One region of the Actinomadura sp. NAK00032 genome, then DNA from elsewhere that is predicted to be linked to it. Evidence: riboswitches for the same ligand, from Rfam matches in the RefSeq annotation. Region 1 holds a riboswitch; each other region holds the start of a gene.
What was found. A riboswitch is a leader RNA that binds a small molecule or an ion and turns the genes downstream of it on or off. The one in region 1 is predicted to bind cobalamin.

Region 1 (3,895 bases):
ACGGTCCAGGTGGTGCCGGCCAGCCCGCCGAGCGTCCAGCGCAGCGCCGCCTCGGCGCCGCGCGGGTCGTCGGACGTGATGATCAGGTAGCTGGCGACCGCCGACAGCACCTCGGCGGTCGCGACGCCGGCCAGCACCAGCCGCAGGGTGGGCATCCGCCCGCCGGAGCGGGCCAGGAAGTACACCAGGACCAGCGCGAGCAGCGCGCCGCCGAACGCGGCCAGCGGCAGCGAGAACATCCCGAACCAGGCCGCGTGCAGCACCACGACCATGACCGCCCCGACCGTCGCGCCGGACGACACCCCGAGCAGCATCGGGTCGGCGAGCGGGTTGCGCACCAGCGCCTGCAGCGCCATCCCGCACACCGACAGGCCCGCGCCGACCACCCCGCACAGCAGCACGCGGGGGAGCCGGACGTCCAGCACGATCGTCTCGCGGACGGGCGGCCAGTCCGGGGCGGCCAGCGCCGGATGCAGGCGGTGCAGCAGGATGCCCCAGACCTGCTCGGGCGGCAGCCGGACCGAGCCCGCCGAGATCCCCGCCGTGGCCGCCGCCAGCACCAGCGCACCCAGCAGCGCCAGGACCAGCGGGTAGGGGAGCCGGCGGCGCGGAGCGGGCGCGGCCGCCGCCGTCCGGGCGCCGGAGCCGCGGGCTTCGGTCACGCCGGTCACGCGAAGCGGTCCGGGTGCAGTTGCCGGGCCAGCGAGGCCACCGCGTCCGCGACCCTCACGCCGGTCACCGTGGACGACAGCGGCAGCACCGCGAACCGCCGGTCCCTGATGGCGGGGACGTCCTTGAGCGCGGGATTGCTCAGCAGGAACTTCTTCTTGTCCTCGGCGGACTGCTCGCCGTAGTCGTAGATGAGGACGACGTCCGGTGCGCGCTCGGCGAACTGCTCGAAGGAGACGTTCCCGTAGGGCTTGTCCACGTCGGCGAACAGGTTGGTCCCGCCCGCCAGCCGGATCATCTCGTTGCCGATCCCGGCGCCGCCCGCGGTGAAGGCGGTCTTGTCCCCGCTGTCGTAGACGGCCACCTTGACCGGCGCGGCGCCCGACAGCGCGCGCTTCACCCCGTCCAGGACGGCGCGCATCAAGGCGATCCGCCGCTCGGCCCGGTCCGGGACACCGAAGACCTCGGCGACGGCCCGGATCTCCTCCTCGGCGGTGGCCGCGGTCACCGGCCCCGCCGGGCATTCCTCGATGTTGAGACGGGTGTCGATGCCCGCCTTCCGCAACGCGGCCCGGCCGCGGCCCGCCTTCTCGTCGAAGGCGCTCTTCCAGCCCCCGTACACGAAGTCGGGCTCGGCCGCCAGCAGCGTCTCGAACGAGGGGTACTCCCTGGAGATGACCTTCACCCGGTCGTAGGCCCGCCGGAACTCCGGCAGCACCTCGTCGTCCAGGTAGCCGGTCCCCACCATCGACTTCTCCAGGCCGAGCGCCAGCATCACCTCGGTCGCGTGCTGGTTGAGCGAGACCGCCCGCCGCGGCGGCCGCTGGTACGTGGTCGTCACCCCGCAGTTGGCGACCGTCACCGGGAACCCGTCCGGCGGCGAACCGGACGTCCCGCCCGTGACGCGCTCCGCGCCGCCGCAGCCGGCCGACAGCAGCACGAGCATCGCCAGGACGGCCAGCGCCCGCCCGCCGCGCACGCCGGTCACCAAGAGCGCCTTCGAGCGTGAGATGTGCGCCGCCGTCCGGCGCGGTGCCGGGCATGCCGAACCCATGGGCATACAGCCCCTCCTCTCTGGGGAGATCCGCCCCAGTCCGATCGAGGAGGCGACCGCGTGAGTCTCCTGGCTCTCGGGTCAACGCTCGTCCCGGCCTTCCCACCCGCGTGCGCGGGCAGTGGCATGGTTCGGGATCCGCTCGCCGATCACAGTGGCGGGACCGCGCCGGATTCGCACCGGCTTCCTCGTTCCGCCGTCGCCTACTCCGCACATCGTGACACATCCGGCAGGTGAGCGCCGCGTCACATGATGATCTCCCTTGACAGGACACTCCTGCATGTCATTAGTTACTGCATATAGCTCGCAATAACTGAGGGGATGCATGGTCTCGTCATCGGCGGTCCCGTCCGTCGCGCTGCCGGACTCCGGCGGCGACGACCTGGGGGCGTCCTCCCGGCGGCGCCGGTACCTGCTGCTCCTGCTCGGGCTCGTGGCGGTCCTGCTCGCCACGGTCGTCGCCGCGGTCGCGATGGGCGCGGTGGCGGTGCCGCCCACGACCGTCCTCGACGTGGTCGGCCACCACCTGGTCGGCAGCCCGGCCGAGGTCACCTGGCGTCCGGCGCACGACTCGATCGTGTGGCGGGTCCGGTTGCCGCGCGTGCTGCTGGGGGCGGCGGTCGGCGCCGGGCTCGCCGTCACCGGCATGGCGCTGCAGGCGATGGTGCGCAACATGCTCGCCGACCCGTACCTGCTGGGCGTCAACTCCGGCGGCTCGGCGGGCGCGGCCGCCGCGATCCTGTTCGGGTTCGGCGCGGGGTGGGGCGAGCACGCGCTGCAGATCGCCGCGTTCCTGGGCGCGCTGGCCGCGTCGCTGCTGGTGTTCGTGATCGCCCGGACGGCCGGGCGGATCACCTCGACCCGGCTGCTGATGACCGGGGTGGCCGTCGGGTACGCGCTCTACGCGCTGACCAGCTTCCTGATCTTCGCGTCCGATTCGGCCGAGGGGTCGCGGTCGGTGCTGTTCTGGCTGCTGGGCACGCTGGCACTCGCGCACTGGTCGGCGCCCCTGTTCGTGGTCGTGGCGGCAGTCGTGCTGGTGACCGTCCTGCTCACGCTGTGGGGACGCCGGCTGGACGCGCTCGCGATCGGCGACGAGACCGCGCACACCCTGGGCGTCTCGCCGGCGGGGTTCCGCCTGGTGCTGCTGGTCCTGGTGTCCCTGGCGGTGGGGGTGCTGGTGGCCTCCTCGGGCAGCATCGGCTTCGTCGGGCTGGTGATCCCGCATCTGGCCCGGCGCGTCGTGGGGGCCACGCACCGCCGGGCCGTGCCCGTCGCCGCGCTCATCGGCGCGACGTTCCTGCTGTGGGCCGACCTGGCCGCACGCATGGTCCTCAGCCCGCAGGAACTGCCGATCGGCATCATCACCGCGCTGGTCGGCGCGCCGTTCCTGCTCATCCTGGTCCGCCGCCCGCACGCCGGAAGCGAGTGAGACAGCCATGATCGAAGGACGCGGGCTCAGCTACGCCTACGGCGCGGCGACCGTGGTGCGCGACGTCGACGTGCGGGCCGGGACCGGCCGGATCCTCGGGCTGCTCGGCCCCAACGGCAGCGGCAAGACGACGGTGGTCCGGATGCTCACCGGGATCGTGCCGCCCCGCAGCGGGCAGGTCCTGATCGACGGGCGCCCGCTGGACTCCCTGCCCCACCGCGAACTCGCCCGGCGGGTCGCCGTCGTGCTGCAGGAGTCGGCGGGCGACCTGCCGCTGACCGTGGCCGACATGGTCATGCTCGGCCGGGCGCCGCACCAGTCGACGTTCTCCCGCAACGGCGCCGGCGACCACCGGATCGCGGCGGCCGCGCTGCGCAGGGTCGGCGCCCGGCACCTGGCGGACCGGGTCTTCGTCCGGCTGTCCGGCGGCGAGAAACAGCGCGTGATGATCGCCCGCGCGCTGGCGCAGCAGCCCGCGCACCTGGTGCTCGACGAGCCGACCAACCACCTCGACATCCGGTTCCAGCACGAGCTGCTCACCATGATCCGCGGGCTCGGCATCACCACGGTCATCGTGCTCCACGACCTCAACCTGGCCGCCCGCTACTGCGACGACGTCCTCGTCCTCCAGCGGGGCGGCGTCGTCGCGCACGGCCCGTGCGCCGACGTGCTGACGCCCGGACTCCTCGAAGGCGTCTACGGCGTCGGTGTCGAGCGCTTGGAGACCTCCCGCGGCATCC
Region 2 (3,895 bases), 4.0 Mb from region 1:
GCCGGGATAGAGAGCGGCTCCCGACCAGAGGAGAACCGCCCCGCTGAGGCGGCGCACTCGGGCTGACATGCGCCGATCGTAACCGCCGGCCGTTCCCCCACACATTGGCCCGCAGGCGTAATCCCGTGGGCTAACGGGCGTTCCGCGAATGTGTGCGACGGCCCGATGCGCGAAAACCGGGCCCACCGACACCGTTATCCGCATGAAACGCTGGGTGCCACTGCTCTTGGCCATCGAAGTCGCGGCAATAGCAATTTTCTCTCTCGCCTACGACTCACTGGATTTCCGCATCTACTGGCTGGGCGGGGACGCCATAGCAGACGGCACCCGCCTCTACACGGAACAACTGGCCGACCACTGGTTCACCAACACCCCGTTCTTCGCCGCTCTCTTCACTCCCCTCTCCCTGCTACCCCTGACCGTGGCCCGCGTGATCTGGCAATTCGCCGCGCTGGCCGCCTTCATCTGGGCCTGCCGGGCGGCTCTGAGACTGACCGGCCGGCGGGCTCCTCTCATCGCGGTCGTAGCGGCCGGCCTCCTATTGGAACCGGTCTACCACTCGTTCTTCCTGGGCCAGGTCAACCTCTTCCTGCTGGCCCTGGTCCTGGCCGACATGCACCGCGCCGCCCAGGGCCGCCCCGCCGGAATCGCCATCGGCATCGCGACCGCGATCAAACTGACCCCGGCCGTCTTCGTCGTCCTGCTCCTGCTGACAAGGCGCACGAGAGACGCCGTGACCGCGACGGCGACCTTCGCCGCCTGCACCCTGCTCGCCTACGCCATCGCCCCGGAAGCGTCCCGCGTCTATTGGCTGGACACTTTCTACGACACGTCCCGCGTGGGCGTCCCGTACATCAGCAATCAATCCCCTTACGGCACGCTGACCCGCATATTGCGCGGGACGGCCGAAGTAGGCGACTGGTACACCGCCATCCCCCTGACGATCGGCGCGATCGGCCTGGCGATCGCCGTCCTATGGGCCAGGCGGGGCGACTGGCTGGCCGCAACGGCGGTAACAGGGGCCACCGGCCTACTGGTCTCCCCCATCTCCTGGGCGCACCACTGGGTATGGATCGTCCCGGCCCTGGCGGTACTCCTCAGAAACGGCAACCGCAAAACCGCCCTGGCCGCCTACGTCCTCTTCGCGCTCTCACCCCTCTGGTGGACGCCCCACAACGGCCACCCGCTCCAATACGGCTTCCACATCTTCCTGACCCCGATCGCCAACTGCTACCTGCTGGCCGGCATGGCCTTCCTGGCCCACATGGCGATCCGCCTCAAGACCGCCCCGCCCACCGGTCAAGGTGAACAGCGGCGTCCAGTGCCCGCCGCTGCCGCCACCCGTGCCGTTCGAGATCCGGAGCGGGTTGCAGACGGCTGACCGGCCCAAGACACAGCCAGGCGACCGGACGAACGTCCACCGGAATGCCGAGCAACTCACGCAGATAGGCCTCCCGGTAGAACGACACCCACCCCACGCCGAGGCCCTCCGCCGTAGCGGCCAGCCACAGGTTCTGAATGGCCAGGCAGACCGAGTACAGCCCCGCGTCCGCGATCGCGTGCCGTCCCAGAACCGCAGGCCCGCCCCGAGCGGCGTCGTAAGTGACCACAACGGAAAGGGAAGACTCCAGAACCCCATCAATCTTGATCTTCGCGAACCGCTCAGCGGCGTCCCCACGCAGACCGCGAGCGAATACGGCCCGCTCCCCCTCGACATGCTCATGAAAGGCACGCCGAAGCCGGGCATCCCTCACCAGAATGAAATCCCAGGGCTGCGACAGCCCCACGCTCGGCGCGGCATGCGCCGCCGCGAGCACCCGGTCGAGAACGTCCCGGGCAATGGGCGCACCGGTGAACTCGGCACGCACATCGCGGCGGCGGTGGATGACGTCGTAAAGCTCCATGGCAGGCTCCCGCTGCGTCGGGCCGCCACAGGGCGGCCGCGTGGAGCGGGGCCGGTCTTCGGACTCCCGGATCGACGCCGGCCGCCCGCCTTCCCAGCCTTCCGGCCAGTGGCCGCGCAAACGCGCGTGGACGGCAGCTCCCCGGTCACCGCGGCGGGCCCGTGCCGGATTCACACCGGCTTCCCGATTCTCCCCACGAAGGGGCACCCCGCATCAGTTCATGCCACCGGCGACCCTACCGCCGTCAACGCTCACGACCGAAGGCCGGGTCGATGAGCCCCAGCCAAGCCCCCTGGTCGTCCGCGAGCGGCCGCACCAACGGCAACGCCACGAACCGGCACGCAAACCTCAACCCCGCATCGCCGCCATCACCGTCCACCACGTGCTCCCACGCATCCGCCACGGACGCCCCCGCGACAAGATGAAAAAACGACGTCTTGCGAGGCTCGCCAGTGCAAGGATGCGGCTTCTCCTCAACAGCAACACGCCGAACAACCGAGACATCGCCAAGCCCCGTCTCCTCAAAAACCTCCCGCAGAACGGCACGCACCAGATCTTCGCCGCCCCTCACACCACCCGCAGGCACCTGAGTCCCCGCGTCCGGCATGCCGACGTGGTCGAAGACGAGCAGCTCAGGACCGGAGCCGTACCTGACCACATAAGCGGCGACACGAATCCTGGGCGGACTCAAACGCCGGGACCAAGCGACAGCCGCCCCGGCGGCGGGTAGGGCAGGTCCGGCCGCGAGCCGGCGGAAAGCCCGTCGAGGGCCAGTTCGAGATAACGCCGCCAGGCCTGCGGCTCATGGTCCAGCAGCGGCGCCGCCGTGTGCTGGATGCCGGTCAGCAGCAGGACCACATCGGTGCCGGTGACGTCCGGCCGCACGGCCCCCTGCCGCCGGGCACGGTCGGTGATCTCCTCCGCGACGTCGCGCAGCCGCTGGATCGCCTCCCGCACCTGCTCGCTCTGCAGCGACGGACGGCCGACGACCTCGCAGAACGCCCGGTCCCTGACGAAGATCTCCACCCCGGCGGCCATGAACTCCCGCAGCGCCCGCCCGGCATCGTCGTCCTCCAGCAGCGCGGTCCCGGTGCTCTCCAGCTCGTCCAGCATGCCGAGCATGATCGCCGCGAGCAGATCGGCCTTGGAGGAGAAGTGCCGGAAGACCGTGCCCTTGCCCACCCCGGCGCACTCCGCGATCTCCCCGATGGACACCTCGACCCCGCGCTCGGCGAACGTCCGGGCCGCGGCGTCCAGCAGCAGCCGCCGATTGCGCACCGCGTCACTGCGCGACGGGACGGTTCTGGCCATGTGCCGCTCCTTCCTCCAGCGCCCACTCTATCTAAGGTGACCAATCGGTCCGCTTATGAGCTAGGCTAAGGTGACCACCCGGTCCGCTTAGGTGGGCCACGAAAGGACACGACATGAACGACACGCTCGCCGGAAAGGTCATCCTGGTCACCGGAGCGTCCTCGGGCATTGGCGAGGCGACCGCACTGGCCCTGTCCACCGCCGGCGCGAGCCTGGCCGCCGGCGCCCGCCGAGCCGACCGCCTGACGGCCCTGGCGGACAAGGCACCGGGCGAGGTGCTCCCCCTCGACCTGGACGTGACGGACCAACGGTCAGTGCAGGCCGCGGTCGCCGCGACCGTCGAACACTTCGGCGGCCTGGACGTCCTGGTGAACAACGCCGGGGTGATGCTCAGCGGCCCGATCGCGGGCGCCGACACCACCGAATGGACCCGCATGGTCGAAACGAACCTGCTCGGCTCGATGTACGCGGTCCACGCGGCCCTGCCGCACCTCCTGGAGAGCAAGGGCACCGTCCTCCAGGTCTCCTCGACGTCAGGACGGATCGCATCAGCGGGCGGCGGCGTCTACGCCGCGACGAAGTTCGGCGTCAACGCCTTCTCCGAGGCACTCCGGCAGGAAGTCACCACCCAGGGCGTGCGCGTGGTCCTGGTGGAACCGGGCTTCGTCTCCACCGAACTG
Region 3 (3,895 bases), 390 kb from region 1:
GCCAGTCCTCGTCCTGGCCGCCGGCGGCGATGAGCGCGTGGATGAGCGCGTCGCCGTCCAGGCCCGCGGCGTCGTCGCCGACGCCGGGGAAGCCTCCGCCCAGGTCGTGGCCCTCGTCGCGGAGGCGGGCCAGCAGCCGGACGGTGCTCGCCGGGGTGTCGAGCCCGACGGCGTTCCCGACGCGGGAGTGCTTGGTCGGGTACGCCGACAGCATCACCGCGACGCGGCGCTCGGCGGGCGGGGTGTGCCGCAGGCGGCCGTGCCGGACGGCGATCCCCGCGACGCGCGCCGCCCGCTCCGGGTCGGCCCGGTAGACGGTGAGGCCGTCCTCGTCGATCTCCTTGAACGAGAACGGGACGGTGATGATCCGGCCGTCGAACTCGGGGATCGCGACCTGCGACGCGGCGTCCAGCGGGGACAGGCCGTCGTCGCTGTCCTCCCAGGCGGCGCGGCTGGTGGTGAGGCAGAGGCCCTGCAGGATCGGGACGTCGAGCGCGGCGAGGGCGCCGACGTCCCACGCCTCGTCGTCGCCGCCCGCCCCGGCGGTCGCGGGCCTGGACCCGCCCGCCGCGAGGACGGTCACGACCAGCGCGTCCGCCCGGCGGAGGGTGTCGAGCAGCGCGGGCTCGGCGGTGCGCAGGGACGAGCAGAAGACGGGCATGGCCTGCCCGCCCGCGTCCTCGACGGCCGCGCACAGCGCCTCGGCGAACGCGGTGTTCCCGGCCATGTGGTGGGCGCGGTAGTAGAGCACGCCGACGACGGGGCCCTCGGTGGTGCGGGGCTCGCGTTCGAGCCGCCCCCACGTCGGCGTCGCGGCCGGGGGCGCGAACCCGCGCCCGGTCAGCAGCACGGTGTCGGACAGGAACGCGTGCAGCTCGGCGAGGTTGGCGGGCCCGCCGTGCGCGAGGTAGGCGTGGGCCTCGGCGCACACGCCGGCGGCGACCCCGCCGCGGAGCCGGGACAGCTCCATCAGCTCGGCGTCGGGGGCCTGCTCGCCGCCGAGGACCACCACCGGGCGGGGGCCGGCGAGGAGCGCGTCGAGCCCGTCCTCCCAAACGCGCCGCCCGCCGAGCAGCCGGACCACGACGAGGCCCGTGCCCTCGGTCAGTGCGGGCAGGTCGGCGGCGGTGAGCCGGGCGGGATTGCCGAGCCGGTAGCCGGCGCCGGACGCGCGGGCGCTCAGCAGATCGGTGTCGGACGTCGACAGCAGCAGCACGGTGCCAGCGGACACGGCCGTTCCTCCCCTGGGGTCCTCGCCCCGGTAGCGGGTGTCGCGACGGCAGGAGTCTCCTGGCTCCCGGATCGATGCTCGCCCCGGCCTTCCCGTCCGTGCGGACAGTGGCCTCAAGCGGGGTTCGCTCCCCGGTCACAGTGGCGGGACCGCGCCGGATTCACACCGGCTTCCTCCCATTGCCATCGCCTGGGGAGAACAGTACGGCAGCGCGGCCCGCCCGCAAAGTGTGGTTAACATCCTCCCCGTGCCGATTGTCAGACCGCACGCCGACGCGTGCCCCGGTGCGCTGCGCACCCACAACGCCGCCGACGGGCCGCTGGCGCGTGTCCGGGTGCCGGGCGGCGCGGTGTCGTCCGCGCAGCTCGAAGTGCTCGGCGCCGCCGCCCGCGAGCTGGGCCGCGACGTGATCGAACTCACCTCGCGCGGCAATCTGCAGCTGCGCGGCGTCCGCGATCCGGCGGCGCTCGCGGCGCGCCTGGAGGCGGCGGGGCTGCTGCCGTCGCCGTCCCACGAGCGGGTGCGCAACATCGTCGCGTCCCCGCTCGGCGGGCGCGGCCGGCACGGCGTCCTGGCGACGGATCCGCTGGTCGCGGCCCTCGACCGGGCGCTGTGCGCGAACCCGCGGCTGGCCGGCCTGCCGGGCCGCTTCCTGTTCGCGCTGGACGACGGCACCGGCGACGCGGCCGCCGTGGACGCCGACCTGACCTTCGCGCCGGACGGCCTCCGCGTCGCCGGGGCACGGGTCTCCGTTCCCGCCGGTGACGCGGTCGCGACGCTGGTCGCGGCCGCGGCGGCGTTCCTCGACGTCCGGGGGGACGCGTGGCGGGTCTCGGAGGTCCCGGACGGGGCGCGGCTCGTCGCCGGACGGCTCGGCGCGAGTGCGGAGGAACCCGGCGCGCCCCCTGAGCCCCGGCCCCCGTACGCCGGGATCGTCCGGCAGCGGGACGGGCTCGTCGCGCTGGAGGTCGTGCCGCCGCTCGGTCGGCTGTCGGGCGCGCGGGCCGAGGCTCTCGCCGGGTCCTCGGGCAGCGTGCGGGTCACGCCGTGGCGGAGCGTCGTGCTGCGGGATCTGACTTCCGGCGAGGCCGGCGAGGTCGCGGCGGTGCTCGCGGCGGCGGGGTTCGCGGTCGACGCCGCGTCGCCGTGGGTCGGGGTCACCGCCTGCACCGGGAGCCCCGGCTGCGCGAAGTCGCGCGGCGACGTGCTGGGCGAGGCGCGGCGGTGGGTCGCCGGGCTGGAGCGCGCACCCGAGACGCCCGTCCACTGGGCGGGATGCGAGCGGCGCTGCGGGACGCCCCGCGGCCCGGTCGTGCTGAGGATGCCTGAGGAGCAGCGGTGATGGACTATGTCCGGGACGGCGCCGAGATCTACCGGCGGTCCTTCGCGACGATCCGCGCGGAGGCCGACCTGTCGGGCCTGCCGGACGACGTCGCGCGCGTCGCGGTGCGGATGATCCACGCCTGCGGGATGACCGACCTCGTCCGGGATCTGGGCTGGTCGCCGGGGGTCGTGGCGCGGGCGCGGGCGGCGCTGCTGGACGGCGCGCCGGTCCTGTGCGACGCGCGGATGGTCGCGTCCGGTATCACGCGCGCGCGGCTGCCGGCGGGCAACGACGTGGTGTGCGCGCTGGGCGAGCCGGAGGTGCCCGCGCTGGCGGAGCGGCTCGGCACCACGCGCAGCGCGGCGGCCCTCGACCTGTGGCTGGACCGGCTCGAGGGGTCGGTCGTGGCGATCGGCAACGCGCCGACCGCGCTGTTCCGGCTGCTGGAGCTGGTGGCGGCGGGCGCGGGGCGTCCGGCGGCGGTGCTCGGGATCCCGGTCGGGTTCATCGGCGCGGCCGAGTCGAAGGAGGCGCTCGCCGCGAGCGGGCTCGACCACCTGGTGGTGCGCGGGCGGCGCGGCGGCAGCGCGATGACGGCGGCGGCGGTCAACGCCGTCGCCAGTGAGGCGGAGTGATGGCGGGACGGCTGTTCGGCGTGGGCGTCGGCCCCGGCGATCCGGAGCTGGTCACGGTCAAGGCGGCGCGGCTGATCGGCGAGGCGGACGTGGTCGCCTTCCACTGCGCGCGGCACGGCCGCAGCATCGCCCGGTCGGCCGCCGAACCGTACCTGCGGGACGGCCGGATCGAGGAGCAGCTCGTCTACCCGGTGACCACGGAGGCGACCGCCCATCCGGGCGGCTACCAGGGCGCGCTCGACGAGTTCTACGCCGACTGCGCCGCCCGGCTCTCCGCGCACCTGGACGCGGGCCGGACGGTCGTGGTGCTGAGCGAGGGCGACCCGCTGTTCTACGGGTCCTACATGCACCTGCACAAGCGCCTCGCGCCGCACTACCCGGCCGAGGTGGTGCCCGGCGTGACGTCGGTGAGCGCGGCGTCGGCGGCGGCCGGGCGGCCGCTGGCGGAGCGGGAGGAGACGCTGACGGTCCTGCCCGGGACGCTGCCCGGCGACGAGCTGGCCGAGCGGCTGCGCGGGACGGACGCGGCGGCCGTGCTCAAGCTCGGCCGGACGTTCCCCAAGGTCAGGCAGGCGTTCGAGGACGCGGGCCGGCTCGGCGACGCCTGGTACGTCGAGCGGGCCTCCACCGGTAGGCAGCGGGTCGCACCGCTCGCCGACGTCGACCCTGCGGACGTCCCGTACATGTCGCTCGCCCTGCTGACGA
Region 4 (3,895 bases), 3.7 Mb from region 1:
CAGCGCGATCAGGCCGATCCACAGCCAGCCGGACGAGCCGCCCGAGTCCTCGCCGGAGGCGGTCGCGGCCGGGCTGCTCGCCGGCGCGGGCGCCGCCGGGGCCGCCGACGCGGAACCGCCGGAACCGCCGGAGTCGCTTGGCGAGCCCTTCACCGTGAAGGTGTAGGTGCCGTCGACCGGGTGCCCGTCCGAGGAGACGACCCGCCAGCCCACCGTGTACTTGCCGTTCGGCAGCGTGCCGTTGACCGCCTGGGTGACCTTGTTGTCGACCGCCCGCGGCGACCCGGCCTGGTGCTGCGCGCCCGACGCGTCCGTCAGCACCACGCGTGGCAGCCGCACCGGGTCGGAGTAGGTCAGGACGATCTCGGTCGGCGCCGCGACCGTCGAGTCCTTCTCCGGGGTGGCGGACGTCAGCGCGGCGTGGGCGGAGGCCGGCGCCGCGGTCAGGGCCAGGACCGTCCCGGCGGCCAGCACGCCGGCCGCGATCCGTCGCATCGCCGTGATCATGCCCGGCTCCGGGCGCGGCTCAGGCCGTAGCCGCCGAGGCCGAGGCCGACGACGCCGACCGCGATGCCGATGCCGCCGAGGAGGCGGGCCGTCCCGTCCTCGGACGAGGCGGCGGCCTCGGCGGCGGGCTTCTTCTCGGCGGTCAGGCCGACCGTGGCGGCGCCGCCCTTCGGGGTGAGCTGGAGCGTCGGCGCCGGGTGCTCGGGTTCGGCGGCGCCCTCGGCCGGCGCCTCCTCCCACTTGACGACCTCGCCGTTGGAGTAGGTCTGGTCGGCCTTGAACATCAGCTGGTCCGTGTCGGTCGGGAGCGGCCCCATGGAGACGTCGAACTCCTCGAACCGACCGGCCTCGATCTTGCCGCCCGACCAGGTGATCGTGGTGACGGCCTCGGTCAGCTCGCCGCCGTGGGACTGGATCGGCTTCGGCAGCTTGGACTTCTCCGCCTTCACCGTCCAGCCCGGGGTCGGCCGGACGGACACCGACGCGAGCGGGTGGTCGACGGGCAGGTGCACGACGACCTTGGTCGTGGCGGCGTTGTCGCGCTCGTTCGGCACCCGGAACGAGACCTTGGCGTAGGAGCCCTGCTCGGCGCTCTTCGGGTTGGCGGTGACGTGCGCGGACGCGGCCGTGGCCGCCCCGAGCACCGAGAGGGCGGCGAGGGAGACGATGGCGCCGGCGCGGCGCGCGGGCACGGTGAAGGACATGCGGGAACTCCGTTCGAGTCGTACGGGAAGAGCCGGATGCGCCGTGGATCGGCGTCCGGTGACGTACGGCGCGCGCGTCAGATGTGCGCGAGCGCCCTCGAACGGAACGGGGGACCCCGCCGGACGACCTGGTGCCGCAGCGCGCGGTCGACGGCGGGGACGGCGGCCGGCGCCGGGGCGGGGACGGCCGGGCGCGGCGGCCCGGCCGGTTCGATGGTGAGCAGGGCGAGGAGCAGCCGGACGGGACGGTCGGCGGCCGCGGCGACCCGCCGGGCCATCGTCCACACGGACCGTTCGCCGCGCCGCAGCCACCAGGCGGCGACCAGCGCGGCGACGCAGTGCGCGAGCGTCATGGCCAGGCCGTTGCCGCCATGCGCGGCGGTGGCGCCGGGCATCGCGGCGGCGTCGGTCATGGCGGCGTGCATCGCCGGGGTGTGGCCCGCCATGGCGGGCATGGGGTGCGCGGCCGGATCGGCGGCTGCGCCCGTGAACAGCGTGTGCAGGGCGAACTGCCCGCCGAGGAGCCCGCCCAGGATCGTGCCGAGCGAGCGCTCATGGCCCGCCAGCATCAGCGTCACGCCGACGACCGCGCCGAACCCCATCGTCCCCGCCCAGAGCGGGACGGCCGCCCCGCCTGCGAGGACGTGCCCGAGCGCCGCCAGCGCGACGCACACGGTGGCGAACACCACCGCGCGTGCGGCGCGGAACAGGGGCTGCGGGGAACGCTCCGACATGACGGCACCATCGTGCCACCCCGGTCCGCGACCGTGTACCCGACCCCGGAAACCCACGGCGACACGCCCAACATCTTGGGGTTGCGCATTGATCGCAAACAAGATGTAGGGTTCAACCCCGTGCTGGTACGCCCCCGCCGCCCGGCGGCGGGGGCGTCGTGAGAGGGAACCCGGTGCGATTCCGGGACTGCCCCGCAGCGGTGAGCGGGAACGACCGCCGTCATGAGCACTGGGCCCGCCGGGCCCGGGAAGCGACGGCCAGTAGGACGTGCCTGACAGGTGCGCCGCCCGCGAGTCCGAAGACCTGCCCGCACGAGAAGGTCCGGGGGTCGTCCCCTCGGGCCGACACGTCCAGGCTTCGCGGGTGGGCCGGGGGCGGAGCGCGGCATGCCGTCGCGTCCCGTTCGCATGCCTCCGCGAGGCGGCTTGCGAGGGGAGAAGCACGTGACACAAGTGTTGGCCGACGCACCGGCGGCCGGGGGCATCGCCGGGGAGGTCGAGGCCGCCTGCGCCGGGGTACCGGATGTGGCGGCGGGGCGCGTGCTGGCCGCCGTCCGGTCCGGCGACGGGCTGGACACGGCGGCGCTGCGGGATCTCGCGATCGCCGAGGCCGCCGCCCTGGTGGCCGCCGAACCCGGCTACTCGAAGGTCGCCGCGCGGCTGCTCGGCGCCCGGATCCGGGACGAGGCGGCGTCCGCCGGCGTCACGGCGTTCGCCGAGTCGGTCGCCGCCGGGCACCGGGAGGGCCTGCTGGCGGACGGTCCGGCCGCGTTCGTCGCCGCCAACGCCGCCGCACTCGACGCGCTCATCGACGACGGCGCCGACGACCGGTTCGAGTACTTCGGGCTCCGCACCCTCTACGACCGGTATCTGCTGAGGCATCCGCGTTCGCGGCTCGTCCTGGAGCGTCCGCAGCACTTCCTGCTGCGCGTGGCATGCGGCCTCGCCGACACGGTGGACGAGGCGGCGGACCTGTACGGCCTGCTCAGCACGCTGTCGTACCTGCCCAGCTCGCCGACCCTGTTCAACTCGGCCGCGCGCCGCCCGCAGCTGTCGTCGTGCTTCCTGCTCGACTCGCCGCGCGACGAGCTGGAGGCGATCTACGAGCGGTACGGGCAGGTCGCGCGGCTCAGCAAGTACGCGGGCGGCATCGGCATCTCGTGGACGAAGGTGCGCTCGCGGGGCTCGCTGATCCGCGGCACGAACGGGCACTCCAACGGCATCGTCCCGTGGCTGCGCACGCTGGACTCGTCCGTCGCCGCCGTCAACCAGGGCGGCCGCCGCAAGGGCGCCGCCTGCGTCTACCTGGAGCCGTGGCACGCCGACGTCGAGGAGTTCCTCGAACTGCGCGACAACACGGGCGAGGACGCGCGCCGCACCCACAACCTGAACCTCGCCAACTGGATCCCGGACGAGTTCATGCGCCGCGTCGAGGACGACGCGCCCTGGTCGCTGTTCGACCCGAAGGAGGTCCCCGAGTTGGCCGACCTCTGGGGGGACGAGTTCGACGCGGCGTACCGGGCGGCGGAGCGGGACGGACGGTTCGTCCGGCAGGTCCCGGCCCGCAAGCTGTACGGGCGCATGATGCGCACCCTCGCGGAGACGGGCAACGGATGGATGACGTTCAAGGACGCCGCCAACCGCGCCTGCAACCAGACCGCCGAGCCCGGCGAGCCGCCCGTGGAGGGGCGACCCTCCACACCACCCGAAAAGAGGGTCGTCCACCTCTCCAACCTGTGCACAGAGATCCTTGAGGTGACCAGCGATGGCGAGGCCGCCGTCTGCAACCTCGGATCGGTGAATCTGGCCGCGCACGTGACGCCCGCCGGGGTCGACTGGGAGCGGCTTCGTTCAACGGTCCGCACCGCCGTCCGCTTCTTGGACCGCACCATCGACAGGGGCTTCTACCCCACGCCGGAGGCGGAGAAGGCCAACCGCAAGTGGCGTCCG

Region 2: linked by a shared signal. The riboswitch ahead of bluB (5,6-dimethylbenzimidazole synthase) and the one ahead of HUT06_RS24845 (ABC transporter substrate-binding protein) in region 1 are both predicted to bind cobalamin.
Region 3: linked by a shared signal. The riboswitch ahead of cobN (cobaltochelatase subunit CobN) and the one ahead of HUT06_RS24845 (ABC transporter substrate-binding protein) in region 1 are both predicted to bind cobalamin.
Region 4: linked by a shared signal. The riboswitch ahead of HUT06_RS41805 (ribonucleoside-diphosphate reductase subunit alpha) and the one ahead of HUT06_RS24845 (ABC transporter substrate-binding protein) in region 1 are both predicted to bind cobalamin.

Annotation. Positions count from the first base shown of each region.
Region 1 is NZ_CP054932.1:5,329,506-5,333,400, reverse strand. It holds gene HUT06_RS24850 (iron ABC transporter permease) at 1-662, opposite strand, end outside; gene HUT06_RS24845 (ABC transporter substrate-binding protein) at 668-1,657, opposite strand; cobalamin riboswitch at 1,786-1,916, opposite strand; gene HUT06_RS24840 (iron ABC transporter permease) at 2,049-3,155, shown strand; gene HUT06_RS24835 (ABC transporter ATP-binding protein) at 3,163-3,895, shown strand, end outside.
Region 2 is NZ_CP054932.1:1,328,305-1,332,199, reverse strand. It holds gene HUT06_RS06300 (sensor histidine kinase) at 1-69, opposite strand, end outside; gene HUT06_RS06295 (glycosyltransferase 87 family protein) at 203-1,381, shown strand; gene bluB (5,6-dimethylbenzimidazole synthase) at 1,278-1,904, opposite strand; cobalamin riboswitch at 1,936-2,130, opposite strand; gene HUT06_RS06285 (NUDIX domain-containing protein) at 2,149-2,595, opposite strand; gene HUT06_RS06280 (TetR/AcrR family transcriptional regulator) at 2,592-3,215, opposite strand; gene HUT06_RS06275 (SDR family NAD(P)-dependent oxidoreductase) at 3,329-3,895, shown strand, end outside.
Region 3 is NZ_CP054932.1:5,722,654-5,726,548, forward strand. It holds gene cobN (cobaltochelatase subunit CobN) at 1-1,231, opposite strand, end outside; cobalamin riboswitch at 1,284-1,407, opposite strand; gene HUT06_RS26715 (precorrin-3B synthase) at 1,479-2,573, shown strand; gene HUT06_RS26720 (precorrin-8X methylmutase) at 2,570-3,190, shown strand; gene cobJ (precorrin-3B C(17)-methyltransferase) at 3,190-3,895, shown strand, end outside.
Region 4 is NZ_CP054932.1:9,056,418-9,060,312, reverse strand. It holds gene HUT06_RS41820 (copper resistance CopC family protein) at 1-495, opposite strand, end outside; gene HUT06_RS41815 (YcnI family protein) at 504-1,211, opposite strand; gene HUT06_RS41810 (hypothetical protein) at 1,289-1,945, opposite strand; cobalamin riboswitch at 2,107-2,251, shown strand; gene HUT06_RS41805 (ribonucleoside-diphosphate reductase subunit alpha) at 2,390-3,895, shown strand, end outside.